Regions from separate parts of the Kitasatospora kazusensis genome, predicted to be linked through region 1. Evidence: riboswitches for the same ligand, from Rfam matches in the RefSeq annotation. Region 1 holds a riboswitch; each other region holds the start of a gene.
The links. Region 1 has a riboswitch for cyclic di-AMP ahead of ABD330_RS07115 (M23 family metallopeptidase). Riboswitches for the same ligand answer to the same signal wherever they lie in the genome.

Region 1 (6,700 bases):
GCCGAGGAGGCGGCCCGCCAGGCGCTGGCGGCGGGGCCGCGTTCCGAGGCGGTGCCTGCGGCGGAGGAGCTTGCTCCCGTCGAGATCCCGGCCCAGGCGCAGGCCAAGCCTGCGGCGGTCGAGGTCGAGGTCGAGGTCGAGGTTGCGGCCGAGGTCGAGCCCGAAGCCGAGGTCGTCGCTGAGCCGGAGCCGGAGCCCGAGGCAGTGGTTGAGCCGGAGCTCGTTGCTGAGGTTGAGCCCGAGGCAGTGGTTGAGTCCGAGGTCGTCGCTGAGGTTGAGCCGGAGCCGGTTGTCGAGGTCGAGCCTGTGGTGATCAAGGCTGAGGCCGACGTTGCTGAGGTTGAGCCCGAGGCAGTGGTTGAGCCGGAGCTCGTTGCTGAGGTTGAGCCCGAGGCAGTGGTTGAGCCCGAGCCGGTTGTCGAGGTCGAGCCTGTGGTGATCGAGGCTGAGGCCGAGGTCGTCGCCGAGGTCGAGCCCGAGCCCGTTGCCGAGGTGGAGGTCGAGGTCGAGCCCGAGCCCGTTGCCGAGGTTGCGCCTGCGGTGACCGAGGTCGAGAAGGCTCGGCCGGTGCGTCGGCCGAAGAAGCCGTCGCTCACGCCCGGGCGGCCGGTCACCGCCTACACGGCGGCCGAACTGACCGCTCTCGTGCGGTGGATCGACAGCGACGGGGTCGACCGTACCGAGGACGAGCTCCTTCGGGCCGCGATGAAGGAGCTCGGTTTCGCCCGGCTCGGTCCCCGGATCAAGGAGGCGCTCGGCGCCGCCGTCTCGGAGGCCCGCAGCTGACCCCCGTTCCGCTGCAGTGACGGCAGCGCGCCCGCCGGTGGTGGTGAACCCGTCGGCGGGCGCGCTGCTGTCCGGGGGAGTGTTCCGCCTACTCGCCGATGTCCTCGTACCAGAGTTCGGGGCGGGCGGCGATGAACCCGGTCATCAGCTCCACGCAGGCCGGGTCGTCGAGCACGGTGACCTCGACGCCGTGTTCGGCGAGCCAGTCGTGCCCGCCGGTGAAGCTGCGGGTCTCGCCCACGACCACCCGGCCGATCCCGAACTGCCGTACCAGGCCCGAGCAGTACCAGCACGGTGAGAGCGTGGTCACCATGGTCGTCCGGCCGTACCCGCGCAGTCGGCCCGCCGCGCGGAACGCCGCCGTCTCGGCGTGCATCGACGGATCGCCGTCCTGCACCCTTCGGTTGCGGCCCCGGCCGAGCAGTTCCCCGTCCGGCCCGAACAGCGCCGCCCCGATCGGGATGCCGCCCTCCGCGAGCCCCGCCCGGGCCTCCTCGACGGCCACCTTCAGCATCTGCTCCGGGTCCAAGGCTGTACCTGCTCTCCGGTCGGCGGGAACGTCGCGGTCCGCTCGGAACGTACCCCGCCGAGCCCGGCACGTACCGGGTGACCGGCCGCTCGGGCGTTACGGACGCGGGCGTGGCAGCCGGGTCGCCGCCGTGTGGGCGAGCCCGCAGCAGGCCGCTCCCACGGCGTACCAGAACAGGTCGGGCGGGTTGAAGGTGGTGCCGAGGACGAGGCGGGCGACGGTGCTGTGCCGGGACAGTTCGGCGGGGAGATCGCTGATCTGGAGGAACTCGACCGCCCAGCTGACGCCGAGCGCCACGGCGGCCGCCGTGACCGGCTTCACCCGGGGCGCCACCAGGACGACCAGGGTGTACACCAGCACGGTGTAGAGCGCGTCACCGGCGTACTTGGCGAAGTCCCCGCCCCCGTCGGCTCGGACGCCGAGCCCGGTGGCGACCGTCATCGCGGCGGCCGCCGCCGCTGCCGCCCGGGTGGCCCAGGGGTGTGCGGCGCTCCGATGATCATTCATGCCGACACTTTAGAGCGACCGGGCCCGGCGGCCCGCAGGTCTCGCCCAGGAAGGCGGCCCGGCCACGCGCCAGGGGCGCGGGGACCGGCGCGAAGCGGAGGGCGCCGTGTCGGCGCTTCCGGTTTCGCGCGGTCTCCCGCGCCCCTGTGGTCACCCCTGTCGTGCAGGGCGGTGGTGTCAGACGGCGACGGCGTGGGCCCGCAGGTAGGCGATCGGGTCGACGTCCGAGCCGTAGTACGGCGTGGTGCGGATCTCGAAGTGCAGGTGCGGGCCGGTCACGTTGCCGGTCGCGCCGGAGAGGCCGATCTGCTGGCCCGCCTTCACGGCCTGGCCCGCGTGGACCTGGATGACGGAGAGGTGGGCGTACTGGGCGTAGTGGCCGTCGGCGAGCTTGATGACGATCTGGTTGCCGTACGCGCCGCCGTTGCCCGCCGTGACGACGGTGCCGTTGCCGACGGCCTTCAGGCTGGTGCCGACGGAGGCGGCGAAGTCGACGCCGGTGTGGTGGCCGCTGGCCCACATGTGGCCGGGGACGCCCCAGGCCTCGGTGATGTGGGTGTTGGTCACGGGGGCGGTGAAACCGGCCGAGTTGACGGCGGAGGCGGCGACGGCCGGTGCGGCCTGGGCGCTCACGGCGCCGACCAGCGGGAGGGCGAACGCGGAGGCTGCCAGCGCGGCGCCGACGCCGATCCGGGCGAGGCGGGGCAGGCGGGTGCGGCTGTGGTGACCCAGTGCGGTCATGGATGTGTTCCTCTCCGACGCCGGCGAGGTGAGCTGTCGGGTTCGGGCTGGAGTTGCCCGGCCGCAGGAAGCGCGGCTTCACCCCAAGCCGTCCGGTGGTACCGGACGGCGACTTACCTGTGGTTCCCCCGCTCCTGCCGTACAGAGCTCAGTGGTGGCCGACGGGCGCCGGCAGGACTAGGCGTTGCACCCGTGGTCTCGCCCGGACAACTGGCCGGGCGGTCGTTGAAGCAAAACCGATCGGGGTGGGCGAAGGCAAGGATGGTGATCGAACTAATCGGCTATTTCCGGCATTCACCAGGAATTCGGTCACTCTCCGGACATATGCCCATGCCGGGGGTGCCCGAACCGGCTACCGGGAGCCACCGCCCGCATCGACGGGCGTGATTTCGGTACCGGTCCGCGCACCCCCGGTGCCGGTCCGTGACCGCCGGGCCGCGCCGCCGTGAGGCTCACCACGTTCGGCCCGGCGGGCCCGGCCGACCGGGGTCAGCCCCGGGAGAACGCGCTCAGGAAGTCCTCCAGCACGGCCAGGTCGCCGAAGGTCTCCAACTGGTCGGCGCCGCGCCGCCTCCAGAGCAGGAGCAGCAGGTCCGAGCGGGTGCCCCGGACGGCCACCGCACCCTTGCCGTGCTCGCGGTCCACCCGCCAGCCGCCGTCCGCCGGACGGATCCACCACTCGCCGGGACCGTCGGTGGCGTGCAGGTGCAGACCGGCCTCGGGCAGGCCCGCCGTCTCCTTCGCGCGGGCGAAGTGGGCGAGGAACTCGTCCACGCCGTCCGCCGCGAGCGCGGGCTCGACCGGTTCGTCCCGGCCGGCGGCGGCCAGGCCGTCCCAGGTGTGGACGGCCTGCTCCTGTGCCATCCGCCGCTGGATGAAGCCGACGTCCTTCCGGTCGGACCAGGTCCAGCGCGGCAGCTCCGGGTCGAGCGTTTCGAGGGTGGCCGCGCACAGTTCGAGGCCCTCGGTGAACCACTCGATCAGCCCGTCCTCCGCCGGGCGCGGCAGCGGGGCGTACCCGCTCGGGTCGGTCAGCTCGCCCGAGCCGACGGCCGTCCAGAACCGGTGCACCGCACCGGTGTGCCCGACCAGGTCGGCGACCGTCCACTCGGGACAGCTGGGCACCGGGGCGGCGAGGTGTCCGGCTGCCGCCTCGGCCAGCCGGGCGCCGTCCCGGCGAAGGGCGTACATGTAGTCAGTTCGGTCCATGGGACTGGACGTTAGCCCGCGTTCCGCTGTGCCGCCGCGCATTTCTGTCCCCGTGAAGGGCCCCGGCCGCAGGCCCGAATGCCCGCTGCACCCCGCTGACCAGCCGCGATTCGTACGGTTTGGCCGCTCCGGTTGTCCGTTCCGGTGCGGGCGGGCCACCCGCGCCCGCCCTTAGCGTTCCCGGCACCAGCAGGACGTCGGCGCCAGCAGGACGCCGGCACGCCGGCACGGCGTCACCACGGCGCGAGGACGGCGTCACCACGGCGCCACCACGGCGCAGGAGAGGCGGGTCCCGTGCAGCAGGCCAACCACGAGTGGCTGATCCACGACTACCGCGAGGACGACCTCGCGGCCGTCGTGCACCTGATCGACACCACGGCCGAGCTCGGCCAGGAGTCGGTCTTCTCCCTCGCCGAGTGCATCACGGCCCTGACCTCGCGTCAGCCGGCCGTGGTGGCCGTCCGCCAGGGGGCGCCGATCGGCGCGGCGCTCGCCCACCTGGCGGGGGACCGCGCCTGGGTGATGCGGATCGCCATCGCACCCGGCTGGCGCGGACGCGGCCTGGCCAGCGCGCTGCTGCGCGAACTGGAACGGCGGCTGCTGGCCCAACGGGTGCGCCGGATCGCGTACGTGCTGCCCGAGGAGGAGCAGCTCGGCGAGGGCCTGCGCAACGCCGGGTACACCCGCCGCCCGGCCGTCGCCTACTTCGAGAAGGCCGAGCCGCCGACCGGGCCCGGCGCCAACCTGCTGGAGGAGTTGGGCGGCAGGCTGCTGCCGGGCGACCTCTGGGACAAGGTCGCGGGCATGGAGGCGGAGAAGAACCTGATCGAGCGCCGGATCGTGCTGCCGCTGGCCGAGCCGGAGCGGGCCGCCCGGCACGGGGTGCGGCCGCCGCGCGCGATCGCGCTGTTCGGGCCGCCGGGCACCGGCAAGACCACCTTCGCCCGGGCCGTCGCCTCCCGGCTCGGCTGGCCGTTCGTGGAGCTGCTGCCCTCCCGGCTCGCGGACGAGGGCAACCTCGCCGCCGCGCTGCGCACCGCCTTCGCCCGGATCTCCGAGCTGGAGCGGGTGCTGGTCTTCATCGACGAGGTCGAGGAGATCGTGCCGGTCCGGGGGGAGGGGCCGCCGTCCGGGATGCACGGGGTCACCAACGAGCTGCTCAAGCTGATACCCGGCTTCCGGGAGGGCGAGGAACGGCTGCTGGTCTGTGCGACCAACTCCGTCCGCTCGCTCGACCCGGCCTTCCTGCGCCCCGGCCGCTTCGACTACCTGATCCCGATCGGCACGCCGGACGCCGCCGCCCGCGCGGCCATCTGGTCCCGTTACGCCGTCACGCGCTCCGACGTCGACCTGCCGGTGCTGGTCGCGGCGAGCGAGCTGTTCACCCCGGCGGACATCGAGCACGCCGCCCGGACCGCCGCCCAGGCGGCGTTCGAACGGGACCCGGGCGCCTGTGAGCCGGACGGGGTCGGCGCGACCACCGCGGACTACCTCGCGGCGATCGCCCGGTGCCGCCCCACGGTGACCCCCGACCTGATCGAGGCGTTCACCGCCGACATCACCTCCCACGCCCGGGTCTGAGCCCCGGGAACGCGACCGCCCCCGGGGCTCGGCCCCGGGGGCGGTCGTCGGTGCGGAGGCTGCCGGGCACCGCTCAGGACGCCCGGCACCGCTCGGGACGTCCGGCACCGCTCAGGACGTCTGGCGCTCGCCCGGATGCACACCGACCGCGTCGCGGATCTGCTCGCCGAGGCCGCCGTCCCGGCGGGCGCAGTTCGCGCAGCAGAAGAACTTGCCGGACACCTCGACCCCGTGGCCGACGATCCGGACGGTGCAGTACTCGCAGCGCGGCGCGAGTTTCTCCATCGCGCACTCGAAGCTGTCGAACATGTAGCTCTCGCCGGTGACCGTCCGGATCTCGAACGCCAGCCAGTAGTCGTTGTTGCACACCACGCAGACCGCCATCGGGCAGGTCCTCTCTGTTCAGTCCGTTCAGCTCGTCTGTTCGGCTCCGCTGTACGCCTTCCCCAGCTGTTCCGAGTCTTCGGCGGGCTCCTCGGGTCGGCAATCGGCGCGCGGCCGAACGGATACTGGAAGGAGCCGCACGAGGAGGCAGCCATGATCGTCCGAATTTGGGAGGCGCACGTCTCACCGCAGCTGGTGGACGAGTTCTGCGACCGCCTGCTGAACCAGTCGCTCCCGGAACTGGCCGGGGTGGACGGCTTCCTCGGCGCCGAGCTGCTGCGCTCGGTGACCGAGGAGGACCACCGGGTCCTGATGCTGGCCCGCTGGCGGGACGAGCGGGCGCTGCTGGCCTACGCCGGGACGATGTGGCGGATCCGCCCGGTCTGGGCGGCCGGCGAGTTCCGCCACCTGGAGCACCCGCCGGTGGTCGCGCACTACACGCCCGTCACACCCGCCACGCCCGTCACACCCGCCACGCCGGTCGTACCCGCCAAGCCCGTCGCGCCCGTCGCCCCCGGCCCGCCCGGCGGGGTCGGCTGACGGCGCCGACCGGGATGACGGCGCCGACCGGGACGCCGCGCCCGGCCGGGACGCCGCGCCCGGCCGGGGGCGGTGCGCCCGCGGCCGGGCCCTGGGGCGCTTCGTCGGTCGGTGAGGTCGTCAGTCGGTGAGGTCGTCCTCGTCGAGGGAGTAGAGGTCCATGGCCTCGGTGGCCTCCTGGTCGCGCTGCTGGGCGCGTAGCGCGTGGACCAGGGCGATCGCCTCCTCCCAGGCCTCGTCCTCCGGGTCGTCGAGGAGCGCCAGGGCCGCGCGGGCGGCCTCCTCGGCGGCGGGCGGGTCGGCCAGGGCCAGGTGGGCCTCGGACAGCAGGGTCAGCAACTCGCCGAGATCCCCCGGATCCCCGTGCCGCTCCATCGCCGGGCGGGCGGCGAGCAGGCGGTCGCGGGCCTCCGCGACCAGGCC
Region 2 (6,700 bases), on a different contig from region 1:
GCGGTGCGGGCGGTGCTGACGCTGCTCGAACTGGGCGACGGCCGGATGCACGACGGCTTCCCCGAGCTGAGCTCCCCGGTGGTCGAACAACTGCTGTACGAGCGGATGTACATGTACGTGCAGCCCGGGGAGGAGCCGGAGGCGTACGGCAGGGCGGTGCGGTTGCTGATCGATCATCAGCGGGCGGCGAAGCGGCTGAACGCCAAGCGGCACGAGCGGCTGCACGCCGAGGCGGAGTGGCAGGGCGAGCTGCTCTGCGGCCTGCTGCGCCAGCCGCACCTGGTCACCTGGCCCCGGCTGTACACGCTGCTGCTGCGCGCGGACGGGGTGGACACCGCCGACCCGGCGGCCGTCCGGTCCTGGCTGGACGCCTTCCGGGAGCTGACTCAGGAGCAGCGGCTGGCGGCGTTCGGCGCGCTGGAGGAGTCGGGGGTGCTGGACCGGGTCGAGGTGGACAGCGGCTGGGGACGCGACCGGTCGATGTCCGTCGGGATGGCCACCGACGGCGCCCGGCTGCTGCTGGAGAACCGGCTGATGCAGCGCAGCTACCGCAACCTGGCCGGGCTGAACGCGCTCGGGAAGCCGATGCCGGCCGAGCTGTCCGGGGACTTCGAGGGGTTCGAGACGGCGGTGGTCGCGGAGGCGCTGCGCCTGCTCGGCGAGTGGACGGTCCCCGGGCTGCCGGCCCTGCTGGTCCAGGAGTACGCCGACCTGGCGCCGGAACCGGACGCCGCCGAGATCGACGCGTACCTGGCGGAGCAGGAGCAGGAGCAGGAGCAGGAGCAGGACAGCGCGGAGTAGGGCGTGGCCGGGGGACTTTCAGTGACAGCCTTCGGCACCTGAACGAGCGGGGCGCCCACCTGTCGGTGGGCGCCCCGCTCGTGTCCGTGCCGTGCGTGCCTACGGCTGGACGCCGCGCTCCTGGAGCCAGGGCAGCGGGTCGACCGGGATGCCGCCGTCCGGGCGGACCTCCAGGTGGAGGTGGGGGCCGACGGGGGCGCCTCCCGGCCGGAGGCCGGGGGAGTTTCCGGTGGCGCCGACCCGGCCGAGGACGGTGCCCGGGGTGACGGGTCCGGCGGTGGTGCTGATGGCGGAGAGGTGGCAGTACCAGATCTCGGTGCCGTCGGGGAGGGCCTGGATCACCCGGTAGCCGTACGCGCCGGACCAGCCGGCCGAGGTGACGGTGCCCGCGCCGACGGCGGTCACCGGGGTGCCGGTGGGGGCCGCGAAGTCCAGGCCGGTGTGCAGGTGGGCCCAGTGCGCGCCGGACTGGCCGTAGTGCGCGGTCAGCGTGTAGTTGCCGGTCGGCAGGGCGAAGGTGCCCTGCCCGGCCTGCTCGGCCTCCCCCTCGGCCTGAGCCCCGGTCGGGGCCTGGACCTGGGTCTGGGCCTCCGCGTGGGCCTCTGCCTGCTGGGCGGCGCGCTTGGCCTCGGCCTCCTGGGCGGCGGCCAGCCGGGCGGTCTCCTCGGCGGAGGTGCGCCGGCCGTCGGCCTGCTGCTGGATGCGGGCGGCGAGTGCGAGTCCCGGGTCGGCCGCGAGGGCGGTCACGGACGATTCGTCAGGGGCCGCGACGGCCGGGGCCGGGGGCGGGGGTGTGGCGGCGGCGGCCGGGGCGGCGGTGGCGAAGCCCGTCGCGCCGAGCGAGGCGGCCATCGCGGTGACGCCGATCAGCGGGCCGCCGCGCGTCTGGCGGGGCATCCGGTGCCGGGAGCCGTGGTCGGGGGCCGCGTCCGGCGGCTGATCCGAGGGGTGGTCGAGCAACTGGGTTGCTGCCACCGGGGTGCTGGGGGAGTGCGACGACGCCAAGGGAGGCGCGCTCCTTTCCTTCCTTCGCGCCTACCGGGTTAGCTGACGGGTTCGGAGCAGGAAGGTCTCCTACGACCGGGCCAGGGCCCGGCTGATTCACCCCATGGAACGTGGTTCCCCGGCTCCCGGGACTGCCGGTGAAGGCGGGCCCTGTGGATTAGGCGACGGCGCACGGTGCCGTTTCGGGTACGGCGTTGCCGACCGCGCTGCGTTATCAAACGTTAATCCCAGGAGCCCCTGATTCCAAGCGGCCTGCTCGGGACGGTCCAAGTCTCCTGGGGCCGGGAGGGGTTCGCTCCTCCCGGCGGTCAGCCCTCGGTGGCGCGGGCCTTCGCGGCGGCCTTCTCGGCGGCCTTCTCGGCGAAGGTGACCCCGCCGGCCGACCAGTTCCGGGCCGGGACCTCCTCCACGGCCACCCAGATGTTGTCCGGGTTCACGCCCGTGATCCGCGCGTAGGTGGCGGTGAGCTCGCGGGTGATCTCCGCGATCTGCTCCTCGCTGCGGCCGGCCAGCTGCTTGACGTTGATGAAGGGCATGGCCGCACCGTACAACACGCCCGCCGGGGGCCGGCGGGCTGCGGCCGAGCTGCACCGTCCCTGCGCGCCGAGGGGCTGCGCGAGGTGCGCGGGGGCTGCGCGAGAGCAGGTGGCCAGGAGACCCACTTGACGGCTAAGGCTATTAGCCTTAGCTTTATGGCTACAGGAAGCACTTCAGGCAGTAGCTCCAGGAGGCCCCACATGACCGGCACCCAGTTCCTCACCCTCCCCGGCGGCCGGATCGCCTTCGACGACACGGTGACCGGCTCCGGCGCTCCGGTCGTGCTGATCCCGGGCATGCTCGACTCCCGGGCCACCTACCGGCACCTGCGTCCGCTGCTGGCCGCCGCCGGGCACCGGGTGATCACCATGGACCTGCGCGGCTTCGGCGAGTCCTCGATCGTCTGGGACGACTACTCCCCCGGCGCCATCGCCGACGACGTGCTCGCCCTGCTGGACCACCTGGACATCCGGCGCGCGGTGCTGGTCGGCAGCTCGTACACCGGCGCCACCGTGGTCAAGGCGGCCGGCCAGGCGCCCGAGCGGGTGGCCGGGATCGCGCTGCTCGACGGCTTCATCGAGAACCTCCCGCAGAACGCCCTCCAGCGCGGGATGGTCCGGGCGCTCGGGGCGGTCGTGGTGCGGTTCCCGGCCGTCTGGGGCTGGTACCTGAAGAAGATCGCCTACCCCAGCGCCAAGCCCGCCGACTTCGAGGAGTACGTGGCCGGCCTGGTCGCCGCCCTCCGCACCCCGGGCCGCCGGGTCGCCACCCGGGGCCACGTGACCGGCGACTCCTCGCCCGTCGGCTGGAGCGCCGCCGTGAACTGCCCGGCGCTGGTGGTCATGGGCAGCAAGGACCCCGACTTCCCCTCCCCCGTCGTGGTCGCGGACCGCCAGATCAGGGCGCTGAACGGCCGTAAGGTGATGATCGAGGGCGCCGGGCACTACCCGATGGGCGAGTTCCCGCAGGCCACCGCCGACGCGCTGCTCCCCTTCCTGGCCGAACTCGCCGAGAACGCCGCGACCACCGCGACCACCGAGCAGGCCCGGAACGCCGCGACCACCGAGGCGGCGCAGGCCGCCGAGACCCCGAGGAGCCTCTGATGCCCAGAGTCGGACTCACCCCGACCGGCGTGCTCGCCCACGCACTGGAGCTGATCGACGACAAGGGCCCGGAGGCCCTCACCCTGGCCGCCGTGGCCGGCCGGGCCGGCGTCGCGACCCCCTCGCTCTACAAGCACGTGACCGGCGGCCTGCCCGAACTCCGCCGCCTGGTGGCGATACGGGTCACCGAGGAGCTGGCCGAGGCGCTCGCGGAGGCCGTGCTCGGGCGCAGCGGGGACGAAGCCGTCGAGGCCCTGCTGACGGCCTACGTGGGGTACGCCGACCGGTACCCGAACCGGTACGCGGCGCTGCCGCAGGCCCCGCAGGAGGACGCCGCCCTGCGGCAGGCCGCCGCCCGGCTGGTCGGGGTGATCATCGCGGTGCTGCGCGGGTACGACCTGGAGGGCACCGAGGCGATACACGCGGCGCGGACGGTCCGCGCGGCCGCTCACGGCTACGCCTCACTGGCCACCGGCGGGGCGTTCCGGCTCGCCGCCGACCTCGCGGTGACCCAGCAGCGGCTGGTGCGGGTGCTGACGGAAGGTCTGCGGACCTGGCCGGCCGCCTGAGCCGGGGCACCGGCCGTTCGAAGCGGGGCACCGGCCGCCTGAGCCGGGACGCCGAACGCTTGACGGGGTGCCCGGCCGGGGCGCAGGGTGTCACCCGGGCGCGCGGGGCCGCCCCGGGGGCGGCACAGCACGGCCGATGTCCGACCGGTACCTGTTCGGATGGGTTTCGAGACCAATTCGTCGCCGGCCAACGGGGACACTGGCTTCCGCCTGGGTAGTCGTACCGTCAGGCCGCCAGGCCGTCGAAACTCAAGAAGGATGTGGGCACATGACGCAGTCCGCGCGCAGCACCCGGCCCGTCACCGGCCTCATCCCGAACCAGCGCGCGCTGTCGCCCGCCGGCCTCCCGGCCGTCTCCTCCGTCCCGCGGCCCGAGAGCTTCGCCGATGCCGCCCGGCGCGCCTTCGCGGTGGCCCGCGGACTGCGCTCGCTGCGTCCCGTCCCCGCCCGGCCCCAGCAGCCGTACGGCGAGAGCGACGGTCAGTAGGCGCCCTAGCAGGCGCCCCCGCCGCCTGCCCGAGCGGGCACCGGCTGCTTCCCCCGCCGGTTCCGGCAGGCCCTGCCCGGCCGGCGCACCGGTCCGGGCCCCCGGTTTTCGCTGGCGTGCCAGCACGGCCGACGCACCCCCGAAGAAATAGGATGTTCAGCATTCCCCAGGACAGCGGTGCGAGCGGAAGGGCCGGGTAGCTCCCTTGGACCTGACCTCGCCGTGGCTGCCGCCCGAGGACGGGACGAGGTCCGGCTCCTCGCGTACGGCGATGCGCTGCGTCCGGCTGCTGCTCCGCTGCACCAGCGCCGCCGAGCTGCTCGGCACCGTCCTCTCCGACGGGCCGACCTGGATCACCGGCGAGGGTTCGGCGCTCTACCTCCTGGACAGTGACGGCATGCTCCGGCTCGCCGCCTCGCACGGCCTGCCCGACTGGGCCCACGAGCGGTACACCCTGGTGGACCCGGAGAGCGACCTGCCCGCCGCGCTCGCCCTGCGGCGGCGCGGCCCGGTGCTGCTCAGCCCCGAGCAGACCGGCAGCGACTACCCCGACACCAACGCGGGCCGGGGTACCGGGATGGTCGCGCTGGCCACTCTGCCGCTGCTGGTGGACGGTGGCACCATCGGCTCGCTGGCCCTGGCGCTGGCCCACCGGGGTACCGTCCCGCGCCGCGACATCGACGTCCTGGAGACGCTGGCGGAGGCCTGCGCGCACCGGCTCGCGCACCTGATCGACCACGTGCAGGCCGTCGAGCGCACCCCGGAGGGGGTCAGGACGGGCAGCCGTCCCGGTCCGCAGCCGCTGCTGTCGCTGGCCGTCCGGGCCGCCGGGGCCGGGGCGTTCGAGCGTGATCTGGTCACCGGCGAGACGGCCTGGGACGCCCGCGCGTACGAGGTGTTCGGGCTGACCGCGCCCTCCGAGTCCGCGACCGCCCCCGCGCCGGACGTCACCCCGCTGATCCACCCCGAGGACCTGACCGACATGCAGGCCCGGACGGCCGACGCGCTCGCGGCGGGCGGCCCGTACCGGCTGACGTACCGGGTGGTGCGCCCCGACGGGGCCGTCGTGCCGGTGGACGAGACCGGCGAGGTGATGCTCGACCTGCACGGCCGTCCGGTCCGGATCGCGGGGCTGGTCACCGACCGGCACCGGGCCGGGCCGGTGAGCGCCGCCGAGGACGACGCCCCCTTCGCGGGCGCCCGCTCCTCGCTGCTGCTCGCGCTCACCCGGACGCTGTCCCGGGCGGTCACCGTCCGGGACGTCACCACGGCGCTCGCCGACATAGCGCGCCCGGCCCTGGGCGCCGCCGACCTGGTCCTCGACCTGGTGGACGAGGGGCGGCTGCTGCCGGTCTCGCCCTCGGTCTACGGCGGCCCGTACCGCAACGAGCTGACCCGGCTGCACGAGGACTCGGCCGGGGTGATGCGGCACTCGCTGACCAAGGCCACCCCGCTGTTCAGCAGCCCGGGCGGCCCGTCGGCCGGGGCGCCCGGGGCCGCCTGGGCGGTGCTGCCGCTGGTCGCCTCGGGGCGGCAGGTCGGCTCCTGCCTGATCACCTTCGCCACCGAGCGGGTCTTCGGCGACGAGGACCGCACGATGTACTCCGCGTTCGCCGGGATCCTGGCGCAGTCGCTGGAGCGGGCCCGGCTCTACGACACCCACCACCACCGGGCCACCGAGCTCCAGCGGGCGATGCTGCCGCGCAGCCTGCCCCGGGTGCCCGGCATCGCCAGTGCCGCGCGCTACCTGCCCAGCACCGAGGGCATGCAGATCGGCGGCGACTGGTACGACCTGCTGCGGCTGCCGGACGGGCTGGTCGGGCTGGTGATCGGCGACGTCCAGGGGCACAACGCCGAGGCGACGGCCGTGATGGGCCAGCTCCGCAGCGGGCTGCGGGCGTACGCCACCGACGGGCACGACCCGGCCGCCACGCTGGCCCGGACCAGCCGGCTGCTCGCCGAGCTGGACACCGACCTGTTCGCGACCTGCCTCTACCTCACCCTGGACCCGGCCACCGGCGCGCTGGCCGGTGCCCGGGCCGGGCACCCCGCGCCGGTCCGGATCTCCGCCGGCCGGGCCGTCGAGCTGCACCTGCCGGGCGGCCCGCCGCTCGGGGTGGACCCGGGAGGCGCGTACCCGCTCTCGGTGCACGCCCTCGCGGCGGGCGAGACGCTGCTGGTGTACACGGACGGCCTGG
Region 3 (6,700 bases), on a different contig from region 1:
CGATCGCGCCCGAGGCGCCGACCAGGGCCCGTACCGAGTCGGTGGAGCCCGCCTCGGCCACCGCGTAGCCGTACGTCGCGAGGTAGCCGACGCAGAGATAGAGGAGCAGGAAGCGCACCCGGCCGAACCGCTCCTCGACGCCGGGGCCGAAGACGAAGAGGAAGAGCACGTTGCCCAGCAGGTGCAGCCACCCGGCGTGCACGAACAGCGAACTGAGCACCGACAGCACCGGGATCTTGTGCGGCGCGGGGGAGACCGTGCAGCCCGGCACCACGGGGGGCAGCTCGGCGAGCTGACCGGCCGTCAGCGGCCGGCCGCCGATCAGCTCGGCGGGGACGGCGCCCCAGCGCTGCTCGTACCGCTGCTCGGCGCAGACCCGCGCCGGGCCGGTGCCGTAACGCGGGTTCAGCCCGAAGCTCGGGCCGGTCAGCAGGACGAGTGCGCCGAGCGCGATGAGCCCGAGGGTGACGACCGCCGGCCGGCCGGGCGGGCCGGTGTCCCGGGTGGCGGGCTGGTCGAGGACGGGAGTCACCATGCCTGCGAGCATTCCTCGGGCCGCCGGGCCTGACACCGTGTTGTCCTGCAAGCGGGTGAACGCGGTGAGCTCAGGACCGGTGGACGGCGGTTCACCGGCAGGCAATAGGCTTGGCGCATCCAGACCTGTCCGGACCTGGGTGACAGCCGAGAGGAACCCCGATGACCATCGCCATCCCCACCGCTGAGACCCGCTGGCGCTGCACGCTCTGCGGCAACCTGACCCGCTTCGACGTGACCAGGTCCTCGCGGGTGATCGAGTTCCTGCACTTCGACCTCGCGGGCGAGTCCAAGGTGGAGGAGACCGAGGTGCTCGCCGAGACCGTGGAGTCGGTGCGCTGCCGCTGGTGCAACGCGGTGGACCAGGTCGAGCTGGTGGACCGCCCGGGCTCCGAGGAGTAGCAGCCGGAGTGTGGCGTGGTCCCGGGTGGGGCACGGTACCCGGGACAATTGCAGAGAGCGGTGTGTTTGAGGGCAGCGGCAACCGGCCGTACGGACCCCGCAGAGCAGAATCGGAGCCGAGGACGTGGTGGACGCAGCGAGGGGGCCAGCCGAGCCGCAGGGGCAGCCGCCCGCTGAGCCGCAGGCCGGGCCCGGTCCGATGCCCGGGGCGGTGCCCCCGGACGCCCCTGAGGCGGCGGCCGGTGCTCCGGTGGCCGACGCCCCGGCAGGGGAGAACACCGCAGGGGAGGCTCCCGCAGGGGAGGACGCCGCCGGGCAGCCCGCCCCGGCGCAGCCCGCCGCGGCCGAACACCTGGACCGGCCGCTGCCCGAGGGCGTCCGCCGCCGGGTGGTCGGCATCGCCGCCGACGCGCTCGGCGGCCTGGCCCCGGCCGACCTGCCGGCCTCGCTGCGCCAGTACGCCAAGTTCACCCCGGCCCGCCGGGCCAAGTACGCGGGCACCGCGCTGGCCGCCGCGCTGGAGTCCGAGCCGGCGTTCCGGGTACGGATAGCGGAGCGGCTGCGCCTGGGGCAGCCCGACCTGGTCAAGGCGCTGGAGGCGGGTACCGTCCCCGGCGCCGCCGACCCGATGGACGTGGCCGCCGCCGCCTACCTGATCCGCCCGACGGGCTGGAGCCGGCTGGTCGCCGAGGCGGGCGAGCTGGTCGAGCGGGCCGGGGCCGAGGGGATGGCCGCCGAGGCCACCCGGCTGGTGGAGAAGCTCCAGGCCGAGCTGGCCGAGCTGCGCTCGCAGGCGCGGGCGGACCTGGAGCGGCAGCGGGTCGACGCCGAGGGCGTCCGCCGGGAGGCCGACTCGCTGCGCAAGAAGGTCCGCAGCCTGGAGAGCGACACCCGCCGGGCCCAGGCGGAGGTCCGCAGGCTGCAGTCCGAGCTGGACGCGGCCAAGGCCTTGACCGCCGCCGAGCGCAGCGCGGCCGAGAGCGAGGCGCGGCGGCTGCGGCACCGGGTCTCCGAGCTGGAGACGGCGTTGGAGGCGGGCCGCCGCTCGGCCCGTGAGGGCCGTACCGTCGAGGAGATGCGGCTGCGGCTGCTGCTGGACACCGTGCTCCAGTCGGCCCAGGGCCTCCAGCGGGAGCTGGCGCTGCCGGTCTCCCAGCTCCATCCGGCCGACCTGGTGGAGGCCGTGGTGCCGAGCTCCGCCTCCCCGCACGACGTCGCCCGCCGGGCGCTCGCCGAGGACGACCCGGCCCTGCTGGACCAGCTGCTGGCGATCCCTCAGGTCCACCTGGTGGTGGACGGCTACAACGTCACCAAGACCGGCTACCCGGCGCTGCCGCTGGAGCAGCAGCGGATCAGGCTGCTCGGCGGCCTGGCGATGCTCGCCCAGCGCACCCAGGCCGAGGTCACCTGTGTCTTCGACGGCCAGGACCTGGACGTCCCGGTCATCATGGCACCCCCGCGCGGGGTGCGGGTGCGGTTCAGCCGTACCGGCGAGACGGCGGACGAGCTGATCCGCCGCCTGGTCCGGGCCGAGCCGCAGGGGCGTCCGGTGGTGGTGGTGTCCGCCGACAAGGAGGTCGCCGACGGTGTCCGCAAGGCGGGTGCCCGGCCGGTGGCCTCGGTCCTGCTGCTCAACCGGCTGGCCCGGGCCTGAGTGCGGGTCTCCGGGTCCGCCCTCCATCTGCCGGTCGGCCTGAACCGCGGGAATTCTTGACGGCTGTTCAAGGACAGCCGTGGCGATGCTGTGTCCGTCCGGTGAATCCCGCCGGGAGTCGGTGGTTCGTGACGGGAGGGGAGTGGCGCGAGCCTGCCATCGTCACCTAGGGTCTGGCGTCAAACCTATTTTCCGGACAGTCGCCCGAACGGGGTCGGTCCAGCAGGAAGAAGGAGCAAGTCCCTTGGCCTCCCACCGCCGTCCCAAGCAGCCGAGCCGTGCACGGGTCACCGTGCTGACTGCGGCCGCCGCGACCGCGGTCGCCCTGTCCGCCCAGGTGAGCGCGCACGCGGCGCCCGCCAAGCCGTCCACGGACGAGGTCAAGGCGCAGATCGACAAGCTGACCCAGGACCAGGAGCAGGCCTCCGAGGTCTACGACGGCGCCAAGGAGCGGGCCGACCAGCTGCGCCAGCAGGCCGCCCAGCTCCAGGACCAGGTCGCCCGCGGCCAGGACCAGATGACCCAGCTGGAGGTCGGCCTCTCGGCCGTGGCCGGTGAGCAGTATCGTTCCGGCGGCATCGACCAGTCGGTCGCCCTGATGCTCTCCGCCGACCCGGCGAACTACCTCCAGCAGGCCTCCAGCGCCGACCAGATCACGGCCACCGAGGCCGAGACCCTGAAGTCGCTGAAGGACCAGCAGCGCCGGCTCGACCAGGAGAAGCAGGAAGCCGCGGACGTGCTCGCGCAGCTGGACCGCAGCACCCAGACCCTGAACGACGCCAAGTCCCAGGTCCAGCAGAAGCTCCAGCAATCCCGGACTCTGCTGAACTCGCTCAGCGCCGCCGACCGCGCCGCGGTGGTGGGCGACCGGGCCTCGCGCAGCGACGCCCGCTACGACCTCGGCAGCCTCCCGCAGCCGGGCGGCTACGCCGGTGCCGCCGTGGCCGCCGCGATGAGCCGACGCGGCGACGCCTACGTGTGGGGGGCCACCGGCCCGACCACCTTCGACTGCTCGGGCCTGATGCAGTGGGCGTACGCGCAGGCCGGTGTGTCGATCCCGCGCACCTCGCAGGAGCAGGCCACCATCGGCACGGGCGTCACGCTGGCCGAGGCCCAGCCGGGCGACCTGGTCATCTTCTTCAACGACCAGCACCACGTCGGGATGTACATCGGCAACGGCCTGGTGGTGCACGCGCCGAAGACCGGTGACGTGGTCAAGGTGATGCCGGCGGACACGCTGACGATCAGCACCATCCGCCGGGTCTGAGCCGGTCCTCTCCCGCCGTCCCGGCAAAGCGGACATTTGCCTACGGTTCGCCGCAACTGACGCACGATGACACCGATGGGCCCGTCGAGACGTCCTGTGATCCGGGACACCCTCGACGGGCCTGTCCGCTGTCCGGGGGCTGAGGATTTGTCAGCCCATCGTGCGGATTCCGTCACACTCGGTCGCTCCTGCCGGAAAAACTGGCTCATATTCAGAGTTTTTTCTGACAAGGATTTGAACCGATCACGGGTTGGTTACTAGGGTCATGGTTCGAACCACCGCACGGTCGATCACCCAGCCAGGGTGACGGCGGTGGTTACCGCCGAGTCCGAGAAGCAGCACGGCAGCTCGACTGCCGCACCGGGAGACATCCGGGGACGCTGTGTATCGGAGCCGGGGAACCACGTTCCTCGGGGTGAATCGGCGCCAGGTCGACGACCGCCGCAACTGGGCGGACGTCGGTGAGGCGTCGTAGGGCATCTCTTCCAGCCCGAACCCGTCAGCTCACCCGGTAGGCGGATGTAGGAAGAAGGAGCCCGCCTCCGTGGCGTCCCATCGTCGTCCCAAGCCCGCCAGCCGCACCCGCGTCTCGATCATGACCGCGGCCGCGGCCACCGCCGTGGCCCTGTCCTCGCAGGCCGGCGCCCACGCCGACCCCGCGCCGACCAAGGACCAGGTCAAGGCCCAGGTCGACCAGCTGCACCTCCAGGCCGAGGCCGCCACCGAGAAGTACGACGGGGCGACCGAGAAGGAGCAGACCCTGCAGAAGCAGGTCAGCACCCTCCAGGACCAGGTGGCCCGGCAGCAGGACCAGGTGAGCACCCTTCAGAGCAGCCTGGGCGCGCTCGCCGCGGAGCAGTACCGCAACGGCGGCATATCGCCCACCGTGCAGCTGATGCTCTCCAGCAGCCCGGACTCCTTCCTCACCCAGGCCGGTTCGCTGGACCAGCTCGGTGCCTCGCAGGCCGACGCGCTGAAGACGCTCAAGGGCGAGCAGGCCAAGCTCGACCAGGAGAAGGCCGAGGCGCAGCAGAAGCTCGCCGAGCTGGACTCGACGACCAAGAGCCTCAAGGCCGACAAGGACGACGTCCAGGCCAAGCTGGCCCAGGCTCAGGCGCTGCTGAACTCGCTGACCCAGCAGGAGCGCGACGCGCTGGCCCAGGCCGACGCCAAGGCCGCCGCCGACTCGGCCGCCGCCGCCAAGGCCGCGTCCGCCGCCGCCTCGACGGACCGGGCCTCGCGCAGCAGCTCCCGCCCGGACCTCGGCACCACCGCCCCGGCCGGCTCGTACGCCGCCACTGTGATCGCCGCCGCCGAGAGCAGGATCGGCCGTCCCTACCACATGGGCGACACCGGACCGGACTCCTTCGACTGCTCGGGCCTGATGCTGTGGTCGTTCGCCCAGGCGGGTATCTCGCTGCCGCGCACCTCGGAGGAGCAGTGGCACGCCGGTACGAACCTCGGCACCGACCTCTCCGTCGCCCAGCCCGGTGACCTGATCATCTTCAACGGCGGCGGGCACGTCGGCCTGTACGTCGGCGGCGGCCAGGTCGTCCACGCCCCGCACGAGGGCGCGTTCGTCCGCTACGAGACCGCCAGCTACATGTCGGTCACGGCCATCGTCCGGATCTGACGCCCGTTCGGCCCCTTCGCGTCTGCTCGCAGGCCCGGCTTCCCCACCTCGGTGTGGGGGCCGGGCCTGCGGCGTTTCCGGCCGACCGGCCTGGTGTCCGATTAGTGGTCAAATATTCGATGTTGTAGGCGTTTGGACTAGATCGCCGCGACTCGCTAACGTCTGCCCCCGGACCTCCGTGAGGACGACCGCCCGGCCCGGGCGGCGGCGGCGGTCCCGCCGCAGGGATGGAGCCGTCGCCGGATGCCGATGAACCGCCGTTCCCCGCTGCCGGGCGTGAACCGGCTGGCCCGGGCGCTGGTGCTCACCGCGGCCGCCACCAGCGCGCTCGGTCTGGTGGTCGGCGGCGGCGCCGCCCAGGCCGCCCCCGGGGCGCCCGCCGAGCCACCGTCCAAGAAGGACGTCAAGGCCCGGGTCGACCAGCTCTACGACGAGGCCGAGCAGGCTTCGGAGAAGGTCAACAAGGCCGCGGAGTACCAGAAGCGGCTGCAGGGCGAGACCGACGCGCTGCAGAGCGAGGTGGCGGCCGGCCAGGACGAGCTCAACCGGCTGCGTACCGACCTCGGCGCGGTCGCGGCCGCCCAGTACCGGGCGGGCGGCATGGACCCGACCGTCCAGCTGATGCTGGACTCCGACCCGGCCGCCTACCTCAGCCGGGCCCGCACCCTGGACCAGGCCGCCGAGCGGCAGCGGGACACCCTGCACCAGCTGCTCGACCGCCAGCGCCGGCTGGACCAGCGCCGGGCGGAGACCACCGCCAAGCTCGGCGAACTGGACCAGGTCCGCCGTTCCCTTGCGGAGAGCAAGCGCGACGTCCAGCAGCGGCTGTCCCAGGCCCAGCAGCTGCTGAACAGCCTCGGCGAGGAGGAGCGGGCCCGGCTCGCCGCCCAGGACGCCCAGGAGGCCGAGAACCGCGCCACCCGGGGCACCGACCGGATCGACCTCGGCAACCAGGCCGCCCCCTCCGACCGCGCCGCCGCCGCGCTGGCGGCGGCCGTCGGGAAGATCGGCTCGCCCTACGTCTACGGATCCACCGGGCCCGGGTCCTTCGACTGCTCCGGTCTGATGTACTGGGCCTGGCGGCAGGCGGGAGTGAGCCTGCCGCGCACCTCGCAGGAACAGGCCAACGCGGGGCAGCGAGTGAGCCTGTCCGAGGCGAGACCGGGAGACCTGGTGATCTTCTACAGGGACGCGCACCATGTCGGGATGT

Region 2: linked by a shared signal. The riboswitch ahead of ABD330_RS10170 (M23 family metallopeptidase) and the one ahead of ABD330_RS07115 (M23 family metallopeptidase) in region 1 are both predicted to bind cyclic di-AMP.
Region 3: linked by a shared signal. The riboswitch ahead of ABD330_RS29435 (C40 family peptidase) and the one ahead of ABD330_RS07115 (M23 family metallopeptidase) in region 1 are both predicted to bind cyclic di-AMP.

What each region holds. Positions count from the first base shown of each region.
Region 1 is NZ_BAAANT010000005.1:222,050-228,749, reverse strand. It holds gene ABD330_RS07130 (hypothetical protein) at 1-786, shown strand, start outside; gene ABD330_RS07125 (nucleoside deaminase) at 875-1,300, opposite strand; gene ABD330_RS07120 (ribosomal maturation YjgA family protein) at 1,412-1,822, opposite strand; partial or broken gene ABD330_RS07115 (M23 family metallopeptidase) at 2,000-2,350, opposite strand; cyclic di-AMP (ydaO/yuaA leader) riboswitch at 2,567-2,727, opposite strand; gene ABD330_RS07110 (maleylpyruvate isomerase family mycothiol-dependent enzyme) at 3,053-3,772, opposite strand; gene ABD330_RS07105 (GNAT family N-acetyltransferase) at 4,067-5,353, shown strand; gene ABD330_RS07100 (Prokaryotic metallothionein) at 5,465-5,737, opposite strand; gene ABD330_RS07095 (antibiotic biosynthesis monooxygenase family protein) at 5,891-6,277, shown strand; gene ABD330_RS07090 (hypothetical protein) at 6,398-6,700, opposite strand, start outside.
Region 2 is NZ_BAAANT010000009.1:23,040-29,739, forward strand. It holds gene ABD330_RS10165 (hypothetical protein) at 1-801, shown strand, start outside; gene ABD330_RS10170 (M23 family metallopeptidase) at 901-1,806, opposite strand; cyclic di-AMP (ydaO/yuaA leader) riboswitch at 1,820-1,980, opposite strand; gene ABD330_RS10175 (tautomerase family protein) at 2,115-2,342, opposite strand; gene ABD330_RS10180 (alpha/beta fold hydrolase) at 2,544-3,446, shown strand; gene ABD330_RS10185 (TetR-like C-terminal domain-containing protein) at 3,446-4,015, shown strand; gene ABD330_RS10190 (hypothetical protein) at 4,284-4,502, shown strand; gene ABD330_RS10195 (SpoIIE family protein phosphatase) at 4,708-6,700, shown strand, end outside.
Region 3 is NZ_BAAANT010000058.1:13,354-20,053, reverse strand. It holds gene ABD330_RS29455 (rhomboid family intramembrane serine protease) at 1-535, opposite strand, end outside; gene ABD330_RS29450 (hypothetical protein) at 697-936, shown strand; gene ABD330_RS29445 (NYN domain-containing protein) at 1,136-2,590, shown strand; gene ABD330_RS29440 (C40 family peptidase) at 2,835-3,857, shown strand; cyclic di-AMP (ydaO/yuaA leader) riboswitch at 4,226-4,391, shown strand; gene ABD330_RS29435 (C40 family peptidase) at 4,402-5,490, shown strand; gene ABD330_RS29430 (C40 family peptidase) at 5,734-6,700, shown strand, end outside.